4 regions of the Geodermatophilus sp. SYSU D00965 genome follow, and region 4 is predicted to be linked to each of the others. Evidence: predicted binding sites of a transcription regulator. Region 4 holds the regulator's gene; each other region holds the start of a gene.
The links. Region 4 encodes LexA, which represses DNA repair genes until DNA is damaged. Its sites were predicted from a motif close to TCGAACANNTGTTCGA; they were not measured.
Positions count from the first base shown of each region.

Region 1: the regulator LexA is predicted to act here: its motif matches at 3,301-3,316, upstream of ACI789_RS13845 (DUF6504 family protein).
Region 2: the regulator LexA is predicted to act here: its motif matches at 5,025-5,040, upstream of ruvC (crossover junction endodeoxyribonuclease RuvC).
Region 3: the regulator LexA is predicted to act here: its motif matches at 4,635-4,650, upstream of ACI789_RS20220 (DUF222 domain-containing protein).

Region 1 covers NZ_JBJGYQ010000013.1:33,047-40,124, forward strand. Annotated here, with positions in the region: gene ACI789_RS13825 (carotenoid biosynthesis protein) at 1-447, opposite strand, end outside; gene ACI789_RS13830 (phytoene desaturase family protein) at 444-2,090, opposite strand; gene ACI789_RS13835 (GNAT family N-acetyltransferase) at 2,087-2,674, opposite strand; gene ACI789_RS13840 (YbaK/EbsC family protein) at 2,671-3,186, opposite strand; gene ACI789_RS13845 (DUF6504 family protein) at 3,408-3,734, shown strand; gene ACI789_RS13850 (SAV_6107 family HEPN domain-containing protein) at 3,734-4,219, shown strand; gene ACI789_RS13855 (DNA polymerase III subunit alpha) at 4,293-7,078, shown strand, end outside.
Region 2 covers NZ_JBJGYQ010000004.1:94,157-101,234, forward strand. Annotated here, with positions in the region: gene secF (protein translocase subunit SecF) at 1-462, opposite strand, end outside; gene secD (protein translocase subunit SecD) at 459-2,150, opposite strand; gene yajC (preprotein translocase subunit YajC) at 2,165-2,515, opposite strand; gene ruvB (Holliday junction branch migration DNA helicase RuvB) at 2,678-3,802, opposite strand; gene ruvA (Holliday junction branch migration protein RuvA) at 3,799-4,440, opposite strand; gene ruvC (crossover junction endodeoxyribonuclease RuvC) at 4,437-5,003, opposite strand; gene ACI789_RS05005 (YebC/PmpR family DNA-binding transcriptional regulator) at 5,200-5,952, opposite strand; gene pdxT (pyridoxal 5'-phosphate synthase glutaminase subunit PdxT) at 5,949-6,611, opposite strand; gene pdxS (pyridoxal 5'-phosphate synthase lyase subunit PdxS) at 6,608-7,078, opposite strand, start outside.
Region 3 covers NZ_JBJGYQ010000024.1:44,487-51,564, reverse strand. Annotated here, with positions in the region: gene ACI789_RS20245 (hypothetical protein) at 294-662, shown strand; gene ACI789_RS20240 (ferredoxin reductase family protein) at 740-2,059, shown strand; gene ACI789_RS20235 (FMN-binding protein) at 2,053-2,493, shown strand; gene ACI789_RS20230 (FAD:protein FMN transferase) at 2,490-3,287, shown strand; gene ACI789_RS20225 (ATP-dependent 6-phosphofructokinase) at 3,333-4,361, shown strand; gene ACI789_RS20220 (DUF222 domain-containing protein) at 4,654-6,231, shown strand; gene ACI789_RS20215 (HNH endonuclease signature motif containing protein) at 6,270-6,671, shown strand; gene ACI789_RS20210 (selenium-binding family protein) at 6,709-7,078, opposite strand, start outside.
Region 4 covers NZ_JBJGYQ010000002.1:969-8,046, reverse strand. Annotated here, with positions in the region: gene ACI789_RS01700 (vitamin B12-dependent ribonucleotide reductase) at 1-304, opposite strand, end outside; gene nrdR (transcriptional regulator NrdR) at 396-953, opposite strand; gene ACI789_RS01690 (hypothetical protein) at 1,339-1,950, opposite strand; gene ACI789_RS01685 (LysM peptidoglycan-binding domain-containing protein) at 2,091-2,738, opposite strand; gene lexA (transcriptional repressor LexA) at 2,941-3,693, shown strand; gene ACI789_RS01675 (hypothetical protein) at 3,757-4,806, opposite strand; gene ACI789_RS01670 (phosphatase PAP2 family protein) at 4,778-5,527, opposite strand; gene hflX (GTPase HflX) at 5,595-7,078, opposite strand, start outside.

The sequences.
Region 1 (7,078 bases), on a different contig from region 4:
CGCGGCGGCGACCGCGACCCGGGCCGCGCGGCGCCACGCGGGCCGGACGGCGCGGGTCAGGCGGAGGGCCAGCAGCCGGCTCGGCCAGGCCATCATCAGCCAGGCCAGCGGCACCAGGAACGGGACGCCGAGCAGCGTCGGGCCCAGGTCGTCGCTGTAGGTGTACTCCCCGTACGGGAAGCCGGTGGCCAGGCCGACCGCCTCGAACGCCACGGCGGTCGCCGCGGTGACGCCCAGGACGACGGCGCCGGCGCGCCCGCCCCGGCTCGCCGCCGCGTGACCCACCGACAGCGCCGCGCCCAGCAGCACGATCGCCCAGCTCACCGTGGTCCGGGCGGCGGCGTCGGTCAGCGGGTAGGCGATGGCGACCAGGACCAGCAGGCCGGCCAGCGTCCACGGCAGGACGGCGGCCGCGCTCCGGGACCGCGGCAGCGCCAGCCCGGTCACCGTCGGCTCCGCAGCCGGCCGGCCGCCCGGGCCAGTGCCCGGCGACCGCGGGCGGCGCGGCCGCGGTCGGCGAGGACGACCCGCGCCGCCGTCCGCCCGGAGTTGCCCGAGACCCCGCCGCCGGGGTGCGTCGAGGCGCCGGCCAGGTAGAGGCCCGGCAGCCCCGGGACGCGGTGGCCGGCCAGCGCAGGCGTGGGGCGGAACCCGAACATGCTGGCCAGCCCCATCTCCACGTGCATGACGTTGCCACGGAGCAGGGACAGTTCCCGTTCCAGCAGCACCGGCGTCTGGACGTACAGCCGCTGCACCGAGCCGGCGAAGCCGGGGGCGAACCGGTCGACGGCGGCGACCAGCCGGGCCGCCTCGGACTCGGCGAGGGCGTCCCAGTCGGCGCCGTCGGCGAGCGCGTACGGGTACCACTGCCCCCAGACGGTGACCACGTGCTGCCCGGGCGGGGCGAGGGTGTCGTCGGTGGCGGAGAAGCACATCGCCAGCGGCACCGGCTCCCGGGGCAGCCGGCCGGCCCGCCAGTCGCCCGCGGCCGCGGCCAGCTGCGCGCGGTCGGTGCACAGCAGCTGCAGCCCGCCGAGCGCCGCGGCGGCGTCCACCCCGGGGTAGGCCGGCGGGGCGTCGGTGAGCGCCCGCACCACCAGGCCGAAGCCGTTGCCCAGTGGCGGGTCGGCGTCGGCCAGGGCCGGCGGGGCGTGCTCGCCGGCCAGGTCACGGGTGGCCAGCACGTGGCAGGCGGCGACGACGACCGGGGCGCGCAGCCGCCGTCCCGAGGTGGTCTGCACGCCGGCGGTGCGGCCGTCCTCGACCAGCAGCCGCTGCGCGCCGTCGCCGAGGGCGACCCGCCCGCCGTCGGCCTCCAGCCGCCGGCGCAGCGCCTCGGTGAGCCCGCCGGAGCCGCCGACCGGGTGCCCGGGCGGGACGTCGTGCAGCAGCGTCGCCCAGGCCACCATCGCCGCCGTGCCCGGCTCGCTCACCGGCGGGCCGGACTGCGCGCCGAACCAGGCCAGCGCCGCCTTGAGCCGCTCGCTGGTGAACCAGCGGTCGAGCAGCGCGTCGCCGGAGCCGAGGAAGTCCACGGCGAGGTCGCCGCCGGCGGTGCGCGGCCGGCCGTCGGCGGGCGCGCCCAGCGGCCAGAACGAGCGGACCAGGGCCGCGGGGCTCGGCCGCCGTCCGAAGGAGGCCACCACCGCGCGGCTGCGCGGTCCCCACACGCGCACGAACTCCCGGTAGGCGGCGGCGTCCTCCGGGCCGCAGGCGGCGGCGATCGAGGCGCAGGTGGCGTCGAGGTCGACGGAGAAGACCAGCGGCCGCCCGTCCGGGCCGGGGTCCCCGGGAGCCGGGGCGGGGGCGAAGCCCCAGGGGTCGCAGTCGACGTAGCGCAGCCCGTGCGCGGCCAGGTCGAGCTCCTCCACGATGCCGCTCTGCCGGACGATCACGTGCGCACTGGAGCCGCGGTCGACCCGGACGCCGGGCCACCGCTCGACCGTCGAGACCGCCCCGCCGAGCACCTCGTCGCGCTCGACGACCTCCACCCGCAGGCCCGCGCGGGCCAGGTAGCAGGCGGCGACCAGCCCGTTGTGCCCGGCGCCGACGACGACGGCGTCGACGGTGCTGCCCCCGCCGGGGGTCACCGGGCGTCGGCGCGCGGGGGAGGGGGGCGCAGCGGCAGCCGGGCGCCGAGGATGGCGAAGGGTCGGGAGTCGCCGGGGAAGTGGTGGTTGCGGGCGAGGTCGACGAAGCCGTCGGCGTGGTACAGCCGGAAGGCCTTGGTGTCGCTGTCGGGGGTCGACAGCAGCGCCGCGGGGTGGGGCAGGCCGGCCACGAGGGCGTGCAGCAGCTGCCGGCCCAGCCCGCGGCTCTGGTGGTCGGGGTGGACGTGCAGCTCGCAGACTTCGAAGGCGCCGGGCAGCCACCGCTTCGCCGTCCGCCGGTCCAGCGCCGCGCGGACCTGGTCGTGCCACCACTGGCCGGGCGCGACGAGGTAGCCGTAACCGAACCCGACCAGCTGCTCGCCCTCCGGGGTCGCGACGAAGGCGCCGACGGCCCGGAACCCGGCCCGCTCGGTGTGCTGGATGGCGTAGCCGTACCGGCCGGCCACGACCGACTGCGCGTACCCCATCGCCGCGCCGTAGATGGCCAGGGCCTCGTGCATGTGGTCGCGCAGCCAGCCGGCGGGCAGCTCGGCGACCCGCGTCGCGGGGGTCGTACCCGTCACTGCGACACCACCTCCTCCACAGGGGCGAGGGGACCGTTGCCGACCTCGGCCGGGCTGCCCCCGGTCAGCCGCAGCAGCTCCTCGTACGTGGTCGGGAAGACCGCGTGCGGGTGGCCGGCGGCGGCCCACACCCGCTGGTAGCGGGCCAGCTCGACGTCGACCAGCGTGCCGATCGGCTCGGGGTGCCCGATCGGCGCCACCCCGCCGATGGGCTGGCCGGTGTGCCGGCGGACGAAGTCGGGGGAGCCAGGGCGCACCCGGGGGACGCCGAGCAGCGCGGCGACCCGTCCGACGTCGACGCGGTGCGCGCCGCTGGTCAGGACCAGGAGCGGGGCGCCGTCGACGTCGAACACCAGGCTGTTGGCGATCGCCCCGACGGGGACGCCGAGCTGCGCGGCGGCGGCCGCGGCGGTGCGGGCGCTGTCGGGGAGCTCGCGGACCTCCCCGCCCGCGCCGGCCTCGGTCAGCAGGCGGGCGATCGCAGCCACCCGCGGGTGCTCGGGCCGGCTCATGCGCTGATCCTCCCATCGGCTCCGGTCGCCCGCTGGACCTCCGGCCGCGTCGGCTCCCCGGTCCCGCGCGCCCCGCTTGACGATGTCGGTGCGGTCGGGTCTACTCGACGTCGTTCGAACACGCGTTCGAACAGCGGTCGACCTCCCACCGCGCCCGGGTCTTCCCCACCCGGTGCGGTGGCGGGGTCGGCCGGTCGGTGCAGAGCGGTGGGGAGTCTGTCATGAGCCGGGTGCTGGGTGGGGTCGGCGGTCGGGTCGGCGAAGAGGTGCAGGTCGAGCGGGGGGCGCTCGGTCCGGCACAGTTCTGGCGGGGCCAGTCGCGGTACGTCGTGGGCGAGCTGCTCGACTCGTGGGTGGAGACCGCGCCGTGGTGGCAGCGGGGGCCCGAGACGACCGGTGGTGCCTCCACCGAGCTGGTCGCCACGCGCGAGGTGTGGCGGGTGGAGGCGGTCCGGGCCGGGCGGTCGCGGATGAGCTTCGCCGGCGTCTTCGACCTCAGCTGGGAGTCGACGGCCAACCGGTGGTCCCTCGTGCGGGTGCACGACTGATGGGCGCGGTCCGCGTCATGGCCGATCAGCTGCCCCTGCCCCCGCCGCTGCCGCCGGCGGCCGGCCAGCTGCTCGACCAGGCGTCCCGGGCACTGGCCGAGGCCGCGGCGAGCACCGACGCCCGGCAGCGCTACGCCACGGCGCACCTCGGTGCGCTGCGGGCCGCCGCGGCGGTGCTGGCCGCCCGCACGCGGCCGGAGTCCGGCCGCCGGCGGCCGCGCAGCGCCTGGGTGCTGCTCAGCCAGGTCGCCCCGGAGCTGGGGGAGTGGGCCACCTTCTTCGCCGCCGGCGCGGCCAAGCGGGCGGCCGCCGAGGCCGGGCTCTCCCACGCGGTCACCGAGCGCGAGGCCGACGACCTGGTCCGCGACGTCCGGGCCTTCCTCACCGTGGTCGAGAGCTGCCTGGGCAGCGACCCGGCCCCCGAGCCGCCCCGGCGCGCCCGCCCGCGGGTGGTCGGCGGCACCGAGCACCGGAACCGGACGTGAGCGCGCTCGCGAGCTCACGCGGGGAGGCGGCACCCCCGGTTCCGCGACCGGTGAGCGCCGGCGAGCCGGGAGCGTGAACGCCGACCCCTTCGTCCACCTCCACGTCGCCTCGGGCTACTCCATGCAGTACGGGGCCAACCACCCGGCCGACCTGGTGAACCGGGCCGCCGAGCACGGCATGCGGGCCCTGGCGCTGACCGACCGCGACGGGCTCTACGGCGCGGTGAAGTTCGCCCTCGCCTGCCGGGCGGCCGACATCCGGCCGCTGTTCGGGGTGGACCTCGCCGTCGTCCCCACGGTGGACAGCACGGTGCCGCCGGCCCTGGCGCCGGTGCTGGGCGACGGGCACTCCGCGGAGCGGACCCGCGCGCGCCGGCCGGGCGCGCCGGACGGCACCGCCGGTCGCCCCGGTTCCGGACGCCGGGCGCCGGCCCGGGGCGGGGCCGTCGTCGACCCGCGGCTGCCCCGGGTCACCTTCCTCGCCCGGGACGGCGCCGGCTGGCGGTCGCTGTGCCGGCTCACCAGCGCCACCCACCTGCGCGGCACCCGGGGGGAGCCGGTGAGCTCGCTGGCGCTGGCCGCTGAGCACGCGCCGGGGCTGGTCGCGCTCCTGGGGCCGGACTCCCCGGTGGGCCGGGCGCTGGCCGCGGGCCGGGCCGACGTCGCCTCCGCCCGGCTGGCCGCCTGGCGCGCGGTCTTCGGCCCCGGCTCCCTGGTGCTCGAGCTGGTCCACCACCGCGGGCAGGGCGACCGCGCCCGGGCCGGGGCGATGCTGCGCTTCGCCGCCGCGGAGGGCGTGCCGGTGGTGCTGACCAACGCCGTCCGCTACGTCGACGCCCTCGACGCCCCCACCGCCGACGTCCTCGACGCCGCGCGCCGGCTGGTCCCGCTGGACACCCGGCACGTCGACCGGCGCACCGCCGAGGGGTACCTGAAGTCGGGCAAGGAGATGGCCGAGGTCGCCGAGGACGTCGTCGGGCCCGACCGCGACGCGGTGCTGCGGCTGCTGGAGCGCACCGCCCGGCTGGCCGAGCAGTGCGCCGTCGACGTCCGGGCCGACCTCGGCATCGGCACGGTGCGCTACCCCGAGCTGGACGTGGTCACCACCCCGGCCGAGCAGGGGATGAGCCCGTCGCAGGTGCTGCGCGCCCGCTGCGAGGCCGGCCTGGGCCGGCGCGGGATGGCGCTCACCGAGCGGGTGCGGGTCCGCCTGGAGGAGGAGCTGGAGGTCATCGACTCCCTCGGCTACCCCTCCTACTTCCTCACCGTCGCCGACGTGGTCGACCTGATCAGGGGCCTGCGGGTGCGGGCGGCGGCGCGCGGGTCGGGCGCGGGGAGCCTGGTCACCTACCTGCTGGGCATCTCCGACGTGGACCCGATCCGCTACGGCCTGCTGATGGAGCGCTTCCTCTCCCCGCTGCGCCACCAGCTGCCCGACGTGGACATCGACGTGGAGTCCGCGCGCCGGATGGAGGTCTACGACGCGGTGATCGAGCGCTTCGGCGCCCACCGGGTCAGCTGCATCTCGATGATGGACACCTACCGGGTGCGGCACGCCATCCGCGACGTCGGCGCCGCCCTCGGGCTGCCCCCGGCCGAGATCGACGCGGTGGCCAAGGCCTTCCCGCACATCCGGGCCAACCAGGTGCACGCCGCGCTCAAGGACCTCCCGGAGCTGCGGGCCAGCCGGTTCGGGTCGCGACGGGCCGGCGGCACCGGCGACCTGGACCTGCTGTTCGACCTGGTCGCCCGCCTCGACGGGCTGCCCCGGCACATCGCGCTGCACCCGTGCGGCGTGCTGCTCTCCGACGCCACGCTGCTCGACCGCACCCCCGTCGAGAACAGCTTCCTGGGCTACCCGATGAGCCAGTTCGACAAGGACGACGTCGAGGAACTCGGGCTGCTCAAGCTGGACCTGCTCGGCATCCGGATGCAGTCGGCGATCGCCCACGCCCTCGACGAGGTGGCCCGGGTCGACGGCGTGACCGTCGACATCGACGCCGTTCCGCGGGACGACCCGACGACGTTCGAGCTGATCCGCAGCACCCGCACGCTCGGCATGTTCCAGATCGAGTCGCCGGGGCAGCGGGAGCTGGTCGGCAAGTTCGGGCCCGAGACGTTCGAGGACATCATCATCGACATCTCGCTGTTCCGACCCGGGCCGGTGAAGAGCGACATGGTCACCCCGTTCCTCCTGGCCCGGAACGGCTGGCGGGAGACGGTCTACCCGCACCCCGACCTGGAGTTCGCGCTCGAGCAGACCGCCGGGGTGGTGGTCTTCCACGAGCAGGTGCTGCAGATCGTGTCCCGGATGACCGGCTGCACCCTGGCCGAGGCCGACGAGGTGCGCCGCGCGCTGGGGGAGCGGGACGCCCACCCCGAGGTGCGCACCTGGTTCATCCCCCGCGCGCTGGCCTCGGGCTACCCGCCCGAGGTGGCCGAGCAGGTCTGGGAGGTGCTGGTCGCCTTCGGCTCGTTCGGCTTCTGCAAGGCCCACGCGGCGGCGTTCGCGCTGCCCACGTACCAGTCGGCGTGGCTCAAGGCGCACCACCCGGCGGCCTTCCTCGCCGGGGTGCTCACCCACGACCCGGGCATGTACCCCAAGCGGCTGATCCTCGACGACGCCCGCAACTTCGGCGTCCGGGTGCTCGGGTTGGACGTCAACGCCTCCGGCGCGGCCTACCGGGTGGAGCGGCTCCGCGACGACGAGGACGGGGACGCCGACGCCGAGCCGTCCTGGCGGCGGCCCGAGTGGATGCCCGCGTCGATGGCCGACCCGTCGCGCTACGGCATCCGGCTGTCGCTGGCCGACGTCAAGGGCATCGCCGAGGAGGAGGTGGCCCGCGTCGTCGCGGGGCA
Region 2 (7,078 bases), on a different contig from region 4:
GCCGGTGCGCAGCAGCACGGTGTCCCCGCCGACCACCTGGGCGCTGGCCACGTCGGCTCCGGCGTCCTCGGCCGCGGCCCGCACCTCGCCCAGCTGCGCCTCGGTGCCCGGCAGGCGGAAGCTGTTGCCGCCGGCGAAGTCGATGCCGAAGTTGAAGCCGCGGAACACGATGGCCGCGATGCACAGCAGCACGACGACGGCGGTGACCTTGTAGATCAGCCGGCTGCGCCCGACGACGTCGAGACCGGCCTCGCCGTTGTAGAGCCGGTGGGCCAGCGAGGCCCGGTGCGGCGGCCGCACCGTGGCCCGGTCGCCCTCGCGGGGCAGCCCGGCGTCGTCGAGCGCGGTGTCGTCGGCCGCGGCCGCGGCGTCCTCCGCGGCCGATCCGGCGTCGCGGCTCTCGTCCTCGGCGGTGCCCACGGGCAGCCCGTCGTCCTCGTGACGGGGGTCGCGGCCGCTCATGAGTCGCTCCTGTCCTGCGCGGTGCTGCCGGACCCGCTGCCGGCGCCGACGAGCTCGCGCCCGGCGGAGGGACGGCGGCCGGCGGGCCGGCCCGGGCGGTCGAGACTGCGGCCGAGGCCGGAGAACCGGCTGCTGCCGAACGACCGGAAGCGCGCCAGCACCGCCATCAGCGGGTGGGTGAAGAGGAAGACGACGACCAGGTCGAGCACCGTCGACATGCCGAGGGTGAACGCGAAGCCCTTCACGTCGCCGATCGCCAGCACGTAGAGGATCGCCGCGGCGAGGAAGCTGACCGCGTCGGCGGAGAGGATCGTGCGCCGCGCGCGGACCCAGGCCCGCGGCACCGCCGACCGCAGCGTGCGGCCCTCGCGGATCTCGTCCTTGAGCCGCTCGAAGTACACGACGAACGAGTCCGCGGTGATTCCGATCGACACGATGAACCCGGCGATGCCGGCGAGGCTGAGGGTGAACCCGATCTGCCGGCCGAGCAGCACCAGGACGGCGTAGACCACCACCGCCGACAGCAGCAGGCTGGCGATCATCACCAGGCCGAGCAGCCGGTAGTAGACCAGCGCGTAGACGAAGACCAGCGCGATGCCGATGGCGCCGGCGATCAGGCCGGCCTGCAGCTGCTCCTCGCCGAGCTCGGTGGAGATCGACTGCGCGGTCGCCTGGGTGAAGGTCAGCGGCAGCGCGCCGTAGCGCAGCTGGTTGGCCAGCTGCTCGGCCTCCTGCTGCGTGAACTGCCCGGTGATCGTCGTCTGCCCGTTGATCGCCCCCTGGATGGTGGGCGCGGAGACCACCCGGCCGTCGAGGGTGAACGCGACGTTCTTGCCGATGTTCGCGGCGGTGTAGGTCGCCCAGGTCTCGCGGCCGGTGGAGTTGAAGTCCAGCAGGACGATCCACTCGCCGGTGGCCTGCTGGGTGCCGGCCTGGGCGTCGACGATGTCGGTGCCCTCGAGGATCGCCGGGCCGAGCAGGTACTTGAACTGGCCGTCCTCCGAGCACGCCGCGACGTGGTCCTCGGACCGGTCCACCGCTGCCGCCGGGTCGGTGGTGTCGCAGGTCAGGGTGGCGTACTCGGCCTGCGCCTGCTCCTGGGTCACCGCCGGGGCGTCCGGGTCGGGGATGGAGGGGTCGGCGACCGCGCCGTCCGACGGCGCGGCGTCGGTCGGGGTGGCGGCGTCGGTCGGCGTGGCCGAGTCGGTGGGTGCCGTGCTGTCGGTCGGGGTGGCGCCGTCGGTGGGCGTGGCCGCGTCGCTGGGCGTCGTCCCGTCGGTCGGCGCCGCGCTGTCCTCGGCGGCCGGGGTGGCCGGCTCCGGTCCGGCGAGCACCGGCCGGAACCGCAGCTGCGCGGTCTGGCCCAGCTCCCGCGCCTGCTCGCCGTTGTCCCCCGGGACGGAGATGACGATGTTCGAGTCGCCCTCGGTGACCACCTCGGCCTCGGCCACGCCCAGGCCGTTGACCCGCTGCTCGATGATCTGCCGGGCGAGCTCGAGGTCCTCCGGGGCCGGCGCCTGCCCGTCCGGGGTGCGCGCGGACAGGGTGACCGTCGTCCCGCCCCGCAGGTCCAGCCCCAGCTGCGGGGTGCGGGTGTCACCGGTGAGGAAGATCAGGCCGTAGAGGACGGCGATGATCAGCACGAACGCGCCGAAGTACCGGCGCGCGGGGAGCTGACGCTGGGCCACGGAGGACTACCTGCTCAGTGCGCCCGGTCGGCGGGACCGCCGTCGGCCGGGCCGTTGGCGTCGTCCCCCGGGACGGCGGGACCGTCGACCGTCGGGCCGGGCACGGCGGGCTTGCGGACCTCGAGGATGGCCTGCCGCGCGAAGGTGACCACGACCCCCGGGGCGATCTCGAGGTCGACGGTGCCCTCGCCCAGGCGCGCGACCGTGCCGTGCAGCCCGGCGGTCGTCATGACCGGGGTGCCCGGGGTCAGCGACTCCTGCATCGCCTGGGCCTGCGCCTGCGCCCGCTTGCGCTGCCGGGCGGGCAGCACGATGAGCAGGACGAAGGCCAGGGCCAGGAGGACGAGCGGGAAGTACTGCTCCACGACAGATGTGCCTCTCTACCGCGCGGCGTTCCGCGGTGGGTGCGGCCCGGGACGGGACCGCTCGGGTACGGCGGCTGTGGCGCGCCGCGTCATCCGCGTGCAGCGACCGGGCAGGACGCGCGCGGCCGCGGCCGGACGAGTTGCGCGCCAGCGCTCCGCAGTCTAGGCGTCGAACAGCGTCTCTGACGACGAACCGGGGACCGGTGGGTCGACGGTGACCCTCCCGAGGGGGATGCCGCCGCGCGGGACGGGCTGTCCCAGGTGCTGCCAGGCGGCCTCGGTGGCGACCCGCCCCCGCGGCGTGCGGGCCAGCAGGCCGGCGCGGACCAGGAACGGCTCGCAGACCTCCTCGACGGTGTGCGGCTCCTCCCCCACGGCGACCGCCAGCGTGGCGACCCCGACCGGACCGCCCCCGAACCGCATCACCAGGGCCTCCAGGACGGCGCGGTCGAGCCGGTCGAGGCCCAGGTGGTCGACGTCGTAGAGGGCCAGCGCCGCCTCGGCGACCGCGCGGGTGACCCGGCCGTCGGCCCGCACCTCGGCGTAGTCGCGGACCCGGCGCAGCAGGCGGTTGGCGATGCGCGGCGTCCCCCGGGACCGGCCGGCGATCTCCGCCGACCCCTCCTCGGTGAGCTCGACGCCGAGCAGGGAGGCGCTGCGGGCCAGCACGCGCTGCAGCTCGGACGGCTCGTAGAACTCCATCTGGCCGACGAAGCCGAACCGGTCGCGCAGCGGGCCGGTCAGCAGGCCGGCGCGGGTGGTGGCGCCGACCAGCGTGAACGGGTTGATCTCCAGCGGGATCGCGGTCGCACCGGGCCCCTTGCCGACGACGACGTCGACCCGGAAGTCCTCCATCGCCATGTACAGCAGTTCCTCGGCCGGCCGGGCGATCCGGTGGATCTCGTCGATGAACAGCACGTCGCCGGGGCCGAGGTTGGACAGCATCGCGGCGAGGTCACCGGAGCGCTCGATCGCCGGACCGCTGGTGATCTTCACCGAGGTGCCCAGCTCGGAGCCGATGATCAGCGCGAGGCTGGTCTTGCCCAGCCCGGGCGGGCCGGACAGCAGCACGTGGTCCGGCGGCCGGCCGCGCCGCTTGGCGCCCTCCAGGACCAGCTCCAGCTGGCGGGCGACCTTGGGCTGGCCGATGAAGTCCGCCAGCGAGTGCGGCCGCAGGGCCGACTCGACGACCCGCTCCTCGTCACCGGCCTGGGCCGAGACCGAGTAGTCGCGGGTGGACCCCTCGGCCGGCTCCGCGGACAGGCCGCTGTCGAAGGGGGTGCTCACGGCCTACCCAGCATCCGCAGCGCCTGCCGCAGCAGCACCGCCACCTCGACCGACCCCGTCTCGGCGACCTGCTCGTCGGCGATCGGCGCGAGCTGGGCGACGGCGCTGTCGGCCTCCTTGCTGGTCCACCCCAGGCCCACCAGGGCCGAGGCGAGCTGGTCGCGCCACGGGGCGACGGGGGTGACCGACGGCAGCCCCGCGGGGGCCCCCGCGCCGTCGAGCTGGGTGTCGGTGGTGGTCGTCCCCAGCCGGTCGCGCAGCTCCAGGATCAGCCGCTCGGCGCCCTTCTTGCCGATGCCCGGCACCTGCATCAGCGCCTTGACGTCGGCCATCGACACCGCGCGGCGGACCTCCCGCGGCGGGTGGATGGCCAGCACCGCCTGGGCCAGCCGCGGGCCCACGCCGTTGGCCGTCTGCAGCAGCTCGAACAGCTGCCGCTCGTCGTCGTCGGCGAAGCCGTAGAGGGTCAGCGAGTCCTCGCGGACCACCAGGCTGGTCGACAGCCGGGCGCTCTCCCCCACCTGCAGCCGGGCGATCGTGCCGGGGGTGCACTGCACCGCCAGCCCGATGCCGCCGACCTCGACCACGGCGCCGTCCGGCGACACCGCCGCGACCCGGCCCGACACGCTGGCGATCACCGCGACACCCCCGTCCAGCGCGGGAGGGTCGTCGACCGCACGGGGGCGCCGATGCCGCCGGCCAGCGCGGCGTGCCGCAACCGCTGCTGCGCGGGCCCCCGCCAGGCGTGGCAGACGGCCAGCGCCAGCGCGTCGGCGGCGTCGGCGGGCTTGGGCGGGGACGACAGCCCCAGCACCCGGGTGACCATGAGGGTGACCTGCTCCTTGTCGGCTCGGCCGCTGCCGGAGATGGCGGCCTTGACCTCGCTCGGCGTGTGCCAGGCGACCGGCCGGTCGGCCTGCGCCGCGGCCAGCGCGGCGACGCCGGCGGCCTGGGCGGTGCCGGTGGCGGTGCCCTTGTTGTTCTGGGTGAACACCCGCTCGATCGCCACCACGTCGGGCCGGTGCTCGCGCAGCAGCGCGGTCACCGCGGTGTGCAGCTCCAGCAGGCGCAGCTCCAGGTCGAGCTCGGCGGCGGTCCGGACGACGCCGACCCCCACCGCCGTGGGGCGGGCGCCGGGACGCCCGTCGACCACGCCCCACCCGCACCGGGTGAGGCCCGGGTCGATGCCGAGCACCCGCATGGAGGCGCCTCCCGCCGTCAGCCGAACTGGTGTTCGACCGAGGTTAACCGCCCGGGACGACGCCGCGGCGCTGCAACACCCGGCACGACCGTCGGTTTCCGGGAAACCGACGGCAGGACGGCGTCCCGCCCCTGCGCCGGCTCCCGGACAGAGATCCGCCGGTTCTCGGGAGAAACCGGTGGCAGCGCGGGGTCGCTCAGCCGACCTTCTCGAGCACCTCGTCGGAGACGTCGTAGTTCGCGTACACGTTCTGCACGTCGTCGCAGTCCTCGAGGGCGTCGATGAGCCGGAAGACCTTGCCCGCCGCCTCCTCGTCGAGCTCGACGGTGACGCTGGGCACGAACCCGGCCTCGGCCGAGTCGTAGTCGATGCCGGCGTCCTGCAGGGCGGTCCGGACGGCGACCAGGTCGGTCGGCTCGCTGATGACCTCGAACGAGTCGCCCTGGTCGCGGACCTCCTCCGCGCCGGCCTCGAGCACGGCCATGAGGACGCTGTCCTCGTCCACGCCGTCGGCCTTGGGCACCACGACGACGCCCTTGCGCGAGAACAGGTAGGACACCGAGCCCGGGTCGGCCATCGAGCCGCCGTTGCGGGTCATCGCCGTCCGGACCTCGGACGCGGCCCGGTTGCGGTTGTCGGTCAGGCACTCGACCAGCACCGCCACGCCGGCGGCCGCGTAGCCCTCGTACATGATCGTCTGCCAGTCGGCGCCGCCGGCCTCCGCCCCCGAGCCGCGCTTGACGGCGCGGTCGATGTTGTCGTTCGGGACCGACGACTTCTTCGCCTTCTGGATGGCGTCGAACAGCGTCGGGTTGCCGGCCGGGTCGCCGCCGCCGGTGCGGGCCGCCACCTCGACGTTCTTGATCAGCTTGGCGAACAGCTTGCCGCGCTTGGCGTCGATCGCGGCCTTCTTGTGCTTCGTCGTCGCCCACTTGGAATGGCCACTCACGGCGTACCCCTCTCGTTCCCGGCGCCCGATCGGTCCGCCATCTCTGTGCGCACCAGGTCGACGAACAACGCGTGCACCCGGCGGTCCCCGGTGAGTTCGGGGTGGAAGCTGGTGGCCACCAGGTTGCCCTGGCGGACGGCGACGATCCTACCGTCGGCGTGTCCCCCGACGACCCGGGCGAGGACCTGCACGTCCTCGCCGGCCTCCTCGACCCACGGCGCGCGGATGAACACCGCGTGCACCGGGTCCCCGCCGAGTCCCTCGAACCGGACCTCGGACTCGAAGGAGTCCACCTGCCGGCCGAAGGCGTTGCGCCGGACGGTGACGTCGAGCCCGCCGACGGTCACCTGGTCCGGGGGTGCGTCGAGCAGCCGGTCGGCGAGGACGATCATCCCGGCGCAGGAGCCGTACACCGGCAGCCCGGCGGCGACCACGGCGCGCAGCGGCTCGAGCAGGCCGAACCGGACCGCCAGCTTGGCCATGGTCGTCGACTCGCCGCCCGGGACGACCAGCCCGTCGATCCCGGCGAGCTCCTCGGGACGGCGCACCGGGACGGCCTCGGCCCCCTCGGCGCGCAGGGCCGCCAGGTGCTCGCGGACGTCGCCCTGCAGGGCCAGCACACCGATGACCGGAGCCCGCGTCACGGCGGGCGCGCTCACCAGCCGCGGGTCGCGTAGCGCTCGGAGTCGGGCAGCGTGGTGACGTTGATGCCGACCATGGCCTCGCCCAGCCCGCGGGAGACCTTGGCGATGACGCCCGGGTCGTCGAAGAAGGTGGTGGCCTGGACGATCGCCGCGGCGCGCTGCGCCGGGTCGCCGGACTTGAAGATGCCCGAGCCCACGAAGACGCCCTCGGCGCCCAGCTGCATCATCATCGCGGCGTCCGCGGGGGTCGCGATGCCGCCGGCGGTGAACAGCACGACCGGCAGCTTGCCCAGGCGCGCGACCTCGGCGACCAGGTCGTGCGGGGCCCGCAGCTCCTTGGCCGCGACGAACAGCTCGGTCGCGTCGAGGGTGCCCAGCCGGCGGATGCCGGCACGGATGGCGCGCATGTGCCGCACGGCCTCGACGACGTTGCCGGTGCCCGCCTCGCCCTTGGAGCGGATCATCGCCGCGCCCTCGGCGAT
Region 3 (7,078 bases), on a different contig from region 4:
GCTCGGAACAGGCGAGCCGGTCACGGTGGGCACTCACCCCGACACCGGAGGAGACCGTGACCCACCCCGACCACGCCCACAGCGGTTCCCGTTGGGAGCCGGCCCCCACTCCGCCCGCCGGGCAGCCCGCGCCGGCGCCCGCTGAGGCAGCGCCGCCGCCCCCGCAGCCTCCAGCCGGTGCGACCGGGGCGCCCGACCAGGCGTCGACCGCCGAGCTGCCCCAGCCGCCCGGGACCGTCGGCCTCCCGGCGGCCGCTGTGCCGCCGCCCGCCGCTGGACCGCCGCCCGGCGCTGTGCCGCCCGCCGCCGCGCGCCCGCGCCGGGCCGGCCGCCGCGGGCTGGTTGTCGCCGCGGCCGCCACCGGCCTCGTGCTCGCCGGCGGGCTCGGCGGCTTCGCGGTCGGGGCCATGACCGCCGGGGACGGTGGCTCCGACGACGCGATCACCCAGAGCGGCGTCCCCGCTCAGGGCGACGACGCGGACGGCTTCTCCGGCCGGGACGGCGGGCGCGGGTTCCCGCCGGGCGGCGCGTACGGCGTCCCGCCCGGTCTCGGCGGGGACCAGGGCGGGACGACGCCCGACGACGGGACCGGGACCACCGACGACGGGACCGGGACCACCGACGACGGGAGCGGGACCACCGACGACGGCGACCCGGCGTGAGCGCCCTCGCGGTGGCGGTCGCGCCGGCGCCCGCGGCCCCGCCGGGCAGTCGCGCCCGGACCGACGGAGCCGTGCGCGTGGGAGCGGCGGTCCTGCTGTGGCTGGGCGTGCTGCTGGTCGCCTACTGGTGGGCGGCCGGGGGCGGTGTCTCGGAGCTGACCGGGTGGGAGAGCGGGCTGACCTCGGTCGGCCGGCTCACCGGGCTGGTCGCCTCGCTGCTCCTGCTGGTCCAGGTGCTGCTGATGGCGCGCGTGCCGGTGCTGGAGCGCGCCTTCGGCCAGGATCGCCTCGCCGGCACCCACCGCGTCGTCGGCTTCACCTCCTTCACGCTGCTGGTGGCCCACCTGGTGCTGATCACCTGGGGCTACGCCGCCGGGGAGCTGGCCCGCACGCCGGCGACGATCTGGGAGCTCACCACCGACCACCCCGGGATGCTGCTGGCCGTGGCGGGCACCGCCTGCCTGGTCATGGTGGTCGTGACCAGCGTGCGGGCCGCTCGCCGGCGGTTGCGGTACGAGTCCTGGCACCTGCTGCACCTCTACGCCTACCTGGGTGCCGGCCTGGCGCTGCCGCACCAGCTGTGGACCGGCCAGGAGTTCCTCGCCTCGCCGGCGGCCACCGTCTTCTGGTGGGGGCTGTGGGGAGCGGCGGTGGGCGCGGTGCTGGTCTGGCGGGTCGGCCTGCCGCTGTGGCGCAGCGCCCGGCACCGGCTGCGGGTGACCTCGGTGGTGCCGGAGGGGGACGGCGTCGTGTCGGTCTACCTGACCGGCCGCGGCCTGCACCGCCTGCCCGCGGAGGCCGGGCAGTTCTTGACCTGGCGGTTCCTGACCGGCCCCGGCTGGACCCGCGCCCACCCGTACTCGCTGTCGGCGGCCCCCGACGGGCGCAGCCTGCGGATCACCGTCAAGGACCTCGGCGACGGCAGCGGCGCCCTCCGCGCGCTGCGCCCCGGCACCCGGGCGCTCGTGGAGGGGCCCTACGGCCGGCTGTCGGCGCGGGCCCGGACCCGGCGGCGGGTGGCCCTCATCGGTGCCGGCGTCGGGATCACCCCGCTGCGCGCGCTGGCCGAGGGGCTGGACTACGCGCCGGGCGACGCCGTCCTGCTCTACCGGTTCGCCGACCGGCCGCTGTTCGCGGACGAGCTCGCCGTCCTGTCCCGGGAGCGCGGTCTGGACGTCGTCCTCCTGCCCGGCTCCCGCCGGGCCGAGGGCTCGTGGCTGGGCGAGGGCGTCGGCAGCGCGGACGACGTCTCCGCGCTGCGGTACTGGGTGCCCGACGTCGCCGAACGGGACGTCTACGTCTGCGGGCCCGAGGGGTGGGCCGACGACGTCCGGCGGGCCGCCGCGGCCGCCGGCGTCCCCACCGGCCGGGTGCACGTCGAGGACTTCGGGTGGTGACGGGGGTGCGCCGGGTCGTCCTGTGGTTCATGAGCACCCTCACCGCGCTGGTGCTGCTGTTCGGCTACCAGACCTCGACCTCCGGTCCCGCGGTGACCGCGGAGGAGTCGGTGGTCGCCTCGACCGCCGAGGCCGGCGCGGACGCCTCGGTCGCCGACGGCACGGTCGTCACCGGCCCGGCCGTCGACACCCGGTGGGGGCCGGTGCAGGTGCAGGTCACCGTCTCCGGCGGCCGCCTCACCGACGTCGAGGTGGTCGAGTACCCGACCGGCAACGGCAAGGACCGGCAGATCAACGCCTACGCCGTCCCGCGGCTGGTGCAGGAGACCCTCGACGCGCAGGGCGCCGACATCGACATGGTCAGCGGTGCGACGGTGACCAGCGAGGGCTACGTCGAGTCGCTGCAGGCCGCCCTCGACGAGGCCGGACTGTGAGTCCACCGCAGCGCCGGGTCGCCCACGTGATGGGGATGCCGGTCAGCCTGGCGCTGCGCGGCCGGCACGCCACCGGGCCCCGCGCCGACGCCGCGTGGGCCGCCGCCCTGGCCGTGCTGCGCGAGGTCGACGCGGTCTTCAGCACGTACCGCCCCGACTCGGCCGTCTCCCGCCTCGGGCGCGGGGAGATCGGGCTCGCCGACTGCCCGCCCGAGGTCGCCGAGGTGCTGGCGCTGGGGGAGGAGGCCGAGCGCGACTCCGGGGGAGCCTTCGCCGTCCGCCGTCCGGGCCCCGACGGCACGCCGGTGCTCGACCCCAGCGGCGTGGTCAAGGGGTGGGCCGCCGAGCGGGCCGCCGTCCCGCTGCTCGCGCTGCCGGACACCGACGTGTGCCTCTCCACGGGCGGCGACCTGCTCTGCCGGACCGCCGACCCCGAGGCGCCGCCGTGGCGGGTCGGCATCGAGGACCCGCACGACCCCCGGCGGGTGCTGGCCGTCGTCCCGGTGCGGACCGGCGCCGTGGCCACCTCCGGCACCGCTCACCGGGGAGCGCACCTGGTCGACGCCCGCACCGGCCGGCCCCCGGAGGGCGTGGCGAGCGTGACCGTCGTCGCGGCCACGCTGACCGAGGCCGACGTCGACGCGACCGCCGCCTACGCCCGGGGCCTGGACGCCGCCCGGTGGCTGGGCACCCGCCCCGGGCGCACCGGGCTGGTCGTGTGGGCCGACGGCAGGAGCACTCGTGTTCTTCACACCGATGTGACCCCGCATCGGCGTGTCGTCATGTCGTCATGACGTATCGTCGACGGCGACCCGGCCCACGAACACGAGGAGACGCCGGTGCGCATCGGGATCCTGACCGGCGGGGGCGACTGCCCCGGCCTGAACGCGGTCATCCGCTCCGTCGTCCGCACGGCGACGGCCCACTACGACAGCGAGGTGGTCGGGTTCCGCGACGGCTGGCGCGGGCTGCTGGAGGACCGGACGACGCCCCTGGACGTCGCCGCCGTCGACGGCCTGCTCACCCGCGGCGGGACGACGCTCGGCTCGGCGCGCGTCGCCCCGGAGAAGCTGCACTCCGGCCTGCCGCAGATGAAGGCCGTGCTGGCCGCGCACGGGGTCGACGTGCTCATCCCGATCGGCGGCGAGGGGACCCTCACCGCGGCACACCTGCTCTCGCAGGCGGGGGTCCCGGTCGTCGGCATCCCGAAGACGATCGACAACGACATCGACTGCACCGACCTGACCTTCGGGTTCGACACCGCGGTCAGCATCGCCACCGACCTCATCGACCGGCTGCACACCACCGCCGAGTCCCACCAGCGGGTGCTGCTGGTCGAGGTCATGGGCCGGCACGCCGGCTGGATCGCGCTGCACGCGGGGCTGGCCTCCGGCGCGCACGTCACGCTCGTGCCCGAGGAGCCCTTCGACGTCGCCGAGGTGGCCAAGATCGTCGAGGACCGGTTCGCCCGCGGCGACACGCACGTCATCGGCGTCGTCGCCGAGGGCGCCTCGCCGATCCCCGGCACGATGCTCGTCCGGGACGGCGGCATCGACGAGTACGGCCACAAGCGGTTCACCGGCGTGGCCCAGCAGCTCGGCGACGAGCTCGAGCGGCGCACCGGCAAGGAGGTGCGCACGACCGTGCTCGGCCACGTCCAGCGCGGCGGCACCCCGACGTCGTTCGACCGGGTGCTGGCCACCCGCTTCGGCCTGCACGCGACGATCGCCGCGCACGAGGGCCGGCACGGTCAGATGGTGGCGCTGCGCGGCACCGAGATCGAGCTGGTCCCGCTGGCCGACGCCGTGGCGCGTCTCAAGACGGTGACCCCGGCGCGGCTGGCCGAGACCGGCGCCTTCACCGGCTGAGCACGGGGGCTCGGGCGTCCGGATCGCCTCACCGGCGCCCGGTGGGACGACTCGCGCGCCCGTGCCGTCGGCAGCCCCGTCCGCGTGGCGGCCGTGGCTGACGACCCCTGCCGGACCGGCGCCAACAGAGCCCACCCCGCCGGGCCCAGCTCTGTTGCTGTCCCGACCCCCCAACCGCCTCAACCATCACCCTCGCCGCATCCCTTCCCGGAGGCCCTGACCGTTCCTTGACCTGGCCTTTCGTCGTCCACAGCTCTTGTGCCAGCCGCTCGTTCGAACATACGATCGATCCGTGACGGTGGAGACGACAGCGGAGGCGGAGCGCCCGCCGCTCTCCGCTGCGCCGCCGCCGGCGGTGGGCTGGGCGTCGGGGCCGCTGGGTGCGGTGCAGGCCGCGGATCGGGAGGTCGCCCGGCAGACCGCACTGCGGGCGCGGGCGGTGGCGGCGTTCGCCGCGACCCGGCCCTCCTCGGTCGACCGGCCGCAGGGTGAGCCGGGGGCGATGAGCGCCGAGCGGTGGGCGGCGCGGTCCGAGGTGCTGCGGGCGGTCAGTGAGTGGGCGGCGCCGGAGCTGGCGATCGCGCTGAACCTCAGCACCCCGAAGGCCGAGGCCGAGCTGGAGCGCTCGTTGACCCTGGTGCACCGGCTGCCGGAGGCGCTGGCCGCGCTGGAGGCGGGCGTGCTGCACGTCGGGCACCTGTGGTGCCTGCTCGAGCACGTCGCGCCGATCAGTGACGCGGCGCTGCGCGCCCGGATCCTGGACGAGCTGATCGCCTGGGTGCACACCCGGCACCGGGTCACCACCCCCGCGCAGCTGGGGGATCGGGTGCGCCGCGTGGTCGCCAGGCACAACGCCCGCGACGCCGCCCAGGACCTCGCCCGCGCGCTGCGGCAGCGGGGCATCAGCCTGCGCCCGGAGCGGACCGCGGGCATGGCCGCGCTGACCGTGGTGTGCACCATGCCCGAGGCGCAGGCGCTGCACCGGGCGCTGGGGGCCTGCGCCGACGCCCTGGACGCCGAACCCGGCGATGAGCGGACCCGCGGGCAGAAGATGGTCGACTGCCTGCTGGACCTGGTGCTGCGCCCCGGCGAGGGCGATCTGCCGCCGGTGCAGGTGCTGCTGACCGTGGTGGCCTCCGTGGCCACGCTGCTCGGCGGGGACGCGCCCGGCGAGGTCGACGGGCACGTGGTGCCCGCCGAGATGGTCCGCCACCTGCTGCGCGGCCTCACCGGCCACGATCTCGCGGCCGTCGACGAGCAACCTCCGGCGGCGGCCACTCCGAGGCCCGCCGCGGCCGCTGCCGACGACCGGCCGTGGGAGGAGGTCGAGCAGGCCGAGCTGGCGCGCTGGTGGGCGGAGATGGAACGCCGGGTGCTCGCCGACGAGCTCGACGACGAACCCGAACCCCCCCGGATGCCTGGTCCGTCACCGACCCGAGCGGCTCCGACAGCGCCGACTCCGACCCACCCGAGGATCGGCCCGACGCCGGCCCGGGCGACCTCGGCAGCGCCGACTCCGATCCCGACGCAGAGGCGCTGGCCGATCCCGATCCACTGGCCGACCGCACCCAGCCGCCACCGCCCAGCGGCTGGTGGGCGGACGCGGACCGGGCGGTCGATGACGCGGCCGCGGCGGTGCACGCCGCCACGCTCGCGCTCGGCCACGCCCGGCGGCTGCTGCGCACCGCCGAAGCGGCCGACGCCGCCGACGAGGCCGCCTGGCACACCGGCCCGGCCGGCCGGCTCACCGCCACGCCCGACAGCCTGGCCGCACTCGCCGCCGCGAGCGACGCCCAGCGTGAGGAGCTGGCCGCGCTGCTGGCCGCCACCGCCGGCGGAGGGCTGGCCGACCGGCCCCGCCTGGCCCTGACCGACGCGCTCACCGGCGCCCTGACCGCGCTCACCGACGTGCCCGGGCTGCGCCGCGCCGCGCACTGCGGCCGCCCCACCTGCCGCCGCCGCCCGGACCGCTGCGACCACGACCTCACTGCCCGGCCCGGCCTGGGAGCGCCCGGCCCCACCGCCGGCTACCGGCCCGACGCCGCGCTCGACCGGTTCGTCCGCGCCCGCGACCGCCGCTGCCGCTTTCCCGGCTGTCGCCGCCGGGTGCCGGCCGGCGGCGAACTCGACCACAACCGGCCCCATCCCGACGGGCCCACGTCCGCGGCCAACCTCGCCGGCTACTGCACCCCCGACCACCGCGGCAAACACCAGGCCCCCGGCTGGCGGCACACCCTCGCGCCCGACGGCACGCTCACCGTCACCACCCCCACCGGCCTGACCGCGGTCACCACACCACCGCCCTACTGAGCCGGCGGCAGCAGCAGGGCGGTGGCCGTCCGGTGGGTCAGCGGTAGCAGTAGGAGTCGGAGGAGGCGTCGCCACCCTGCAGCCGGACCTGGTGCGGCCGCAGACCCCGCCAGTCCTCGCCGTGCGGGAAGAAGCGCTCGTCGAGGGTCATCCCACCCGACTGCGGGTCGGCGTCGATCTTCGCCATCCACGACCCGACGCCGGCCGGGAAGAACTGGTCGTCCCAGGCGCCGTAGAGGGAGTTGGTGAGGTAGATCCGCCGGCCGTCGCGGCTGATCTCCACCATCTGCGGGCCACCGGCCAGCGCCTTCTCCGGTGCGGCCGGGTGCGGCGTCTTGCGGACGACGCCCCCGAGGTGGATGGAGCCGACCTCGCGGGGCGCGGCCGGGTCGGAGACGTCGTACTGC
Region 4 (7,078 bases):
TCAGCTGACGCAGGCTGCTCTCCCGCTGCGGGGTGCCCACGGCGCCACGGAAGTACTTCGTGGTGACGATGTTGGTGGCGTTGATGCTCCACGAGGCGGGGAACTCCACGCCGCGCTGCTCGAAGTTGATCGACCCGTCCCGCCAGTTCGTCATGACGACGTCACGACGCTCCCAGGTCACCTCGTCGTACGGGTGCACCCCGGCGGTGGTGAAGACACGCTTGACCTTGAGGCCCTTCCCCCGGGTCGGCGCCTTGGCGGCGCGACGCGTGCGGCCGGTCAAGCGATCCTCGGTCTCGGTCACGGAGCTCTCCCTCTGTTGTGGGTCCTGCTGGTGGGGAAGGCGGCTGGGGAAGAGAGCCGCACTCTGTTCTAGCGGGTGGTGCTGACAGTTCTCAGGTGCCGGCGGCACTGCCGGCGGAGGCGGCCTGGCCCCGCCCACTCCCCCGCCGGCGCGGCGCCGGCGGGGTGTCCTGCATGCCAGGGAGCGGCGGGGTCCCGGCAGCGACGTGCCGGGCCCGGAGCTCGGTGATCTCCTTCTCGAAGTCCTCCAGCGAGGTGAAGGCGCGGTAGACGCTGGCGAAGCGCAGGTAGGCGACCTCGTCCAGCTCGCGCAGCGGCCGCAGGATCGCCAGCCCGACCTCGTGGCTGGGGACCTCCGCGGCCCCGCTCGCCCGGATGGCGTCCTCCACCTGCTGCGCGAGCTGCTGCAGCTGGTCCTCGTCGACCGGCCGCCCCTGACAGGCCCGGCGGACGCCGGCGACCACCTTGGTGCGGTTGAACGGCTCGCTGACGCCGCTGCGCTTCACCACGGCGAGGACGGCCTCCTCCACCGTGGTGAACCGCCGTCCGCACGCGGGGCACGACCGGCGGCGACGGGTGGTCGCCCCCTCGTCGGCCTCGCGCGAGTCGATGACCCGGCTGTCGGGGTTGTGGCAGAAGGGGCAGCGCACGGCGACTCCCCTCCCCTCGTGGTGGTCCGTCGATCGCTCCGCCCGGCCGGCGCGGTGGCCGCGGAGCGGCCGGAGCGCCGGGCCCGGGAGGTCGGCTGTGGACCCTCCTGGGGACATCCGGTGGACGCCACGGGGAGAACCTGAGGACCGGCCTGTGGACGGGCTTACAACGGTGCAACTACTAGATGTAGGGGAACCCTAGGCCGCGGCCCACAAGATCTGCAAGCCGGGACACGCCCTCGAGACACGGCCGTGACCAGGGGCGCTCTGCCGTCACACCGGCCACGGCGATCCGTCGCGACACGCCCCGCGGGGGTCGCTCGAGGGCGCCGGAGGGGTGTATGGCGTGTCGGCGAGACGACCGCGACGACGGGACGGAAGCGGGTCAGGCGCGGACGACGCCGTCGGCACGGGGGCTGCGCGGCCGCGGCACGCGGTCCCCCAGGCGCAGGGGCCGGGTGAGGCAGTCGAGCTCGGGGCGCGGCGGGACGGTGACCGCCTGGAGGTCGACGCGGGTGTCGTCGTCGGCCGCCCGGTGCCTCCCTGCCGCCGCGGCGGGCGCCCGGTGACGGCCGGCGAACGCGCCGCCGACCGCCGGCATCTCCGCGGTGACGTCACCACCGTGGCGACGCCGGGACGGACCGGCACCCCCGGCCGGCGCCAGAGCCGGCGCGCCCAGCACGCCGGCGACCAGCCGCTCGCGGGCCGCGGCGCGCCCGAGGTCGAGCACCGGCGCGCCGGCACCCGCACCGGGGACCGCCGCGGCGGCGCCGGCGATCGCCGGACGCGGCTCGGGCAGTCGCAGATCGCTCAGCGCGGTCCAGATCTCGCGGTCGCGGCCGGCGACCGCCACCCGGACCCAGACCTCGCAGGAGCCCTGCGCGTCGTGGCGCCAGCCGAGGATCGCCCCCGGCCACCAGGCTCCGTCCACGGACACCTCGACCGACTGCAACTGCTGGGTGAAGACCGCTGCTCGGCCTCCGGACGTCCGCGACACGGCACTGACGTTAGGTGGCCCGATGACCACAGAGCGTCAACGCCTCCGCACGGAGGGTTGACGAACCTGGCCGGTCCGCCTTGTCGCTGTCTGGCCTCGGCCGGGACCGTGCCGGGCGGCGGCACGGTTCGTCGGCGACGTCAGGGCAGCTGGAGCACCTGGCCCGGGACGACCCGGGCGCCGTCGAGGTCGTTGATCTCCTCGATCGCGTCGACCACCGCGCGTACGTCCTCGTCCGGCCCGGCGAAGTCGGCGGCGATCGACCACACGCTGTCCCCGGCCTGCACGACGACGCTGCGCTCCCCGGCCAACCGCAGGTCGCCGTCACCGCCGGCCACCAGGGGACCGAGCCACGACCCCAGCGCCACGCCGGCACCCAGAGCGAGGACCACCGACAGCCGGCGGGCCCGCCGGGTGAGCCGCAGCCGCGAGCCGGCGGCACCGCCGACCCTGCCACACCCCCCGCGCACCGGGCGAGCCGACGGCGCACCGGGCACCGCCGCTCCGGCCGGACGCGCCGGCACCGGGCGCGCCACCCGGGGCCGCACGGGCACCGGCCGGGCCGCCGCGACGCCCGGCCGAACACCTTCCGCGACCGCCGACCGGGACGGCGCCTGCACCGCCGGCAGGTCGGCACCCACCCGGGACGGGACCGTCCGCGACACGGCGGGCCGCGGCGAGTGCCCCGGCTCGCTCCCGACACCTCCCGGCACCGCCCGGAGCCGGGGCCGCCAGGGCACCTGCACCGCGTCGTCGAAGTCCAGCACCGCCTGCTGCACGCCTGCCACGACCACTCCTCCCGACCGACCCGCACCGTCGAACGCCTGTTCGATTCGAACGTCTGTGCGATGTCTACCGGACGGGTCCGACAAACGCCATCCCGCCCCGCCGAGCGCTTCGAACATGTGTTTGATCGAGGGCGCCGAGCACGCTACGGTCGGTCCTGACGGACGAGACGTGCTGCGGTGAGCAGCCGACGAGGAGGCGACGGTGGCGGAGAAGAGCGGGACGTCGGGGAGCCGCCGGAGGACGGCCGGCACGCCGGCGACCACCGAGACGGCAGCCGTGCGCACCTTCCCCGACCGGGGCGAGGCCGGCGACGGCCTGACCCAGCGGCAGCGCCGCGTCCTCGAGGTCATCCGCGACTCGATCGACCGCCGCGGGTACCCGCCCTCGGTGCGCGAGATCGGTGAGGCCGTCGGCCTGTCCTCGGCCTCCTCGGTGGCCCACCAGCTGACGGTCCTGCAGAAGAAGGGCTGGCTGCGCCGCGACCCGAACCGGCCCCGGGCCCTCGACGTGCGCCTGCCCGGCGACGCCCCCGCGGAGCTCGTCGCCCCGGCCGCCCCCGCCGGCGCCGAGGAGGGTCCCGCCCCGACCTACGTGCCCCTGGTGGGCCGGATCGCCGCCGGTGGCCCGGTGCTCGCCGAGCAGGCCGTCGAGGACGTCTTCCCCCTGCCTCGCGAACTGGTCGGCGAGGGCACGCTGTTCATGCTGAAGGTGGCCGGTGACTCGATGGTCGAGGCCGCCATCTGCGACGGAGACTGGGTCGTGGTGCGCCAGCAGCCGACCGCCGAGAACGGCGAGATCGTCGCGGCCATGATCGACGGCGAGGCGACGGTCAAGACCTACAAGCGCCGCGACGGCCACGTGTGGCTGCTGCCGCACAACCCCGCGTACGAGCCGATCCCCGGTGACGAGGCGACCATCCTGGGCCGCGTCGTGACGGTGCTGCGCCGGGTCTGACGCGCGCGCCGCCGCGCGCTCAGTTCAGCGCCACCGCACGCTCAGCACAGCGCCGCCGCGCGCTCAGGAGCGGCGGCGCAGCCTCCCGACGATCCACACCAGCGCGGCGGCGACGACCGCAGCGAGCACGCCGGCCGCGATGGCCGTCGCGCCGCCGTCGTCGGTGCTGAGCAGGTCCGGCACGGAGCCGTCCGCCGGCCCGGAGGCCGCGGCCGGGCTGGGGACCGCGCTCAACGGGACGACCGTGACGTCGGCCGGCAGGCCCTCGCTGGACACGACCAGGCCGGTCGTGTCGGCGGTGAAGCTGACCGCCTCACCCTGCGGCGACTCGGGCAGGGGCAGCCGGACCGGGTCGGCGGCCAGCGCACCGGCCACGTCGGATCCCGACAACGGCCAGACGTAGGCTTCGGTGTAGGTGCGCAGCGCGACGAAGCGGCCGTCGGGCGACACCGCTCCCCCGGTGACCATGAGCTGGCCGGCGCGCCCGACGGGGCCACCCGGGGTGCCGGTGAGCGTGAACTCGACGCCGGCCACCTCGGTGAGGCCGACCGTGCCGGCGTCCACGAGGGCGCTCACGGGGCGGTACACCTTGCTCGCGCCGAGCACCTCCTTGGACACCAGGTACGGCGTGCCGTCGGGGGCGAGCAGCAGCGCCTCCACGTCCCGGGGCCCCGCGGGGAAGGCCAGCCGGTAGACCTCGGTGGTGTCGTCCGGGCGCAGGGCGATGAGCGCCACCGTCTCCCGCGTGCCGTTGTTGTCCCCGGTGTCGGCCAGCCACACCGTCCCGTCGGCCGCCACCGCGAGGTCCTCGGGGTCGTAGGGGTCCACCGCCGTGCTGCGCACGTCGATCACCTGGCAGGTGGCGTCCAGGACGTACACGTCGACCCGGTCCCCGCCGTCGTCGATGGCCAGCATGCGGTTGCCCACCACCGCCAGGCCGGAGAGCTCCGGCAGGCGCGGGTCGGTGACCTGGCACTGCGTGCGCGGGCCCGCGGCCTCCTCGGCGTACGCGGGCACAGCGGCACCGAGCACGAGCGTCAGCGCGAGGGCCGACCCCGCTGCCAGACGCCGTACCGCGGTGCCGCTACGCGGACGGGCGGCCAGCTCGGGCACCCACCCAGCGTGACATCGCGACTGCGTCCAGTGCGTGAACCACGCCCAGCAGCAGGGTGCCGACGGCCGCTCCGACCACGGCGTCGGTGACCCAGTGGAAGTCCAGGGACACCATGGCCACGCCGGTGGCCACCGGTCCGGCCACGCTCAGCAGCCGGAACGTCCGCTGCACGCCGGCCGAGAGGCGGAACTCCACCGCCTGCCAGCGGGCGACGCCCCACATCAGCACCGCGTTGGCCACGTGGCCCGACGGATAGGACTGGCCGTCGCGGTGGAAGAACGACCCCGGGTAGGCCGGCGCGGTGCGCCCCGTCCCGTACTTGAAGCCGTAGACGACCACGGTGAGCAGCGCCAGCGCGACCAGGACCCGTAGCAGCGGCACGACCGTCCGGCGCGACCAGAGCAGGTAGCTCACCAGGCCCGCCAGGACGATCAGGATGAAGCCGCGCCCGCCGAGCTGGGTGACCGCCCAGACCGGCCAGTACGCCGCGGAGTCCTTGAGGTCCCAGGAGCTGACCACCTCGGAGACCCGCAGGTCCATCCGCTCGAGGACGCCGCGGCTGAGCAGGTCGGCGGTGACCGCGACGGTGACGAGCAGGGCCACGCCGAGCAGCCACCACGGCGGCCGGCCGACGGAGACGACCCGCTCGTGCGGCGCGGTCGCGACGTCGCCGGCAGCTGGGCGCTCGCCCGGCCGTCGCCGCACCGCGCCGCTGGTCACGTCCTCACGGTACCGGGACGTGACCCGATCGTGACCTCGGCGGACCGGAGCGGGCGCGCCGCCCCGGTCAGCCGACCGGAGCGGCGAACTCCTCCAGGGCGGCGGCGAGGGCGCCGTCCACCCGGGCGGTCAGCCGGGTCCCGCCGGCCTCGTGCTCCTCCCGGAGCACCTCGCCGTCGCGGTGCACGCGCGCGACCAGGTCGCCGCGGTCGTAGGGCACCAGCACGTCGACGTCGACGTCCGGGCGGGGCAGCCGTGCGGCGACGATGTCGCGGAGCTGCTCGACGCCCTGGCCGGTGCGGGCCGACACCCACACCGCGCCGGGCAGCGCCCGGCGGAGCATGAGGATGTCCTCCTCGCTCATCGCGTCGACCTTGTTGACGACGACCAGCTCGGGGACCGCCGAGGCGTCGATCTCCTGGAGGACGACGTGGACGGCGTCGATCTGGCCCAGCGGGTCGGGGTCGGAGCCGTCGACGACGTGCAGCAGCAGGTCGGCGGCGGCCACCTCCTCGAGCGTGGACCGGAAGGCGTCGACCAACTGGTGCGGCAGGTGCCGCACGAAGCCGACGGTGTCGGTGAGGGTGTACTCCCGGCCGTCCGGGGACTGCGCCCGCCGGACCGTCGGGTCCAGGGTGGCGAACAGGGCGTTCTCCACCAGCACCCCGGCGCCGGTCAGCCGGTTGAGCAGGCTGGACTTGCCGGCGTTGGTGTAGCCGGCGATCGCCACGCTCGGGACGGCGTTGCGCCCCCGGCTGCTGCGCTGGGTGGCCCGGGCGGTCGCCATGCCGGCGATCTCCCGCCGCAGCTTGCTGACCCGGGCGCGGATGCGCCGCCGGTCGGTCTCGATCTTCGTCTCACCCGGACCGCGGGTACCGATGCCGCCACCGCCGGCGACCCGGCCACCGGCCTGCCGGGACAGCGACTCACCCCACCCGCGCAGCCGGGGGAGCATGTACTGCATCTGGGCCAGCTCGACCTGCGCCTTGCCCTCCCGGCTCGACGCGTGCTGGGCGAAGATGTCGAGGATCAGCGCGGTCCGGTCGACCACCTTGACCTTGAGGATCTTCTCCAACGCGTTGAGCTGGCCGGGCGTGAGCTCGCCGTCGCAGATCACCGTGTCGGCGCCGGCCGCGGCGACGATGTCGCGGATCTCGGCGGCCTTGCCCGAGCCGACGTAGGTGCCCGCGTCGGGCTTGTCGCGCCGCTGGCTCACCGCCTCCAGGACCTGTGAGCCGGCGGTCTCGGCCAGCGCGGCGAGCTCGGCGAGGGAGCGGTCGGCGTCGGCCTGGGTCCCCTCGGTCCAGACACCGACCAGCACGACGCGCTCCAGGCGCAGCTGGCGGTACTCGACCTCGGTGACGTCGGCGAGCTCGGTGGACAGGCCCGCCACGCGGCGCAGCGCGCCGCGCGCCTCGAGGTCGTAGGAGCCGGTCGTCTCCTCCGGCTCGTCCCATCGCTCGTCGGGACGGGTCGCCTCCTCGGCCGGCTCGGGGGCGGCCCGGAGGGCCCGCTCCTCGGCGCCGCCGTGGCCGGCGCGGTTCTGTGCTG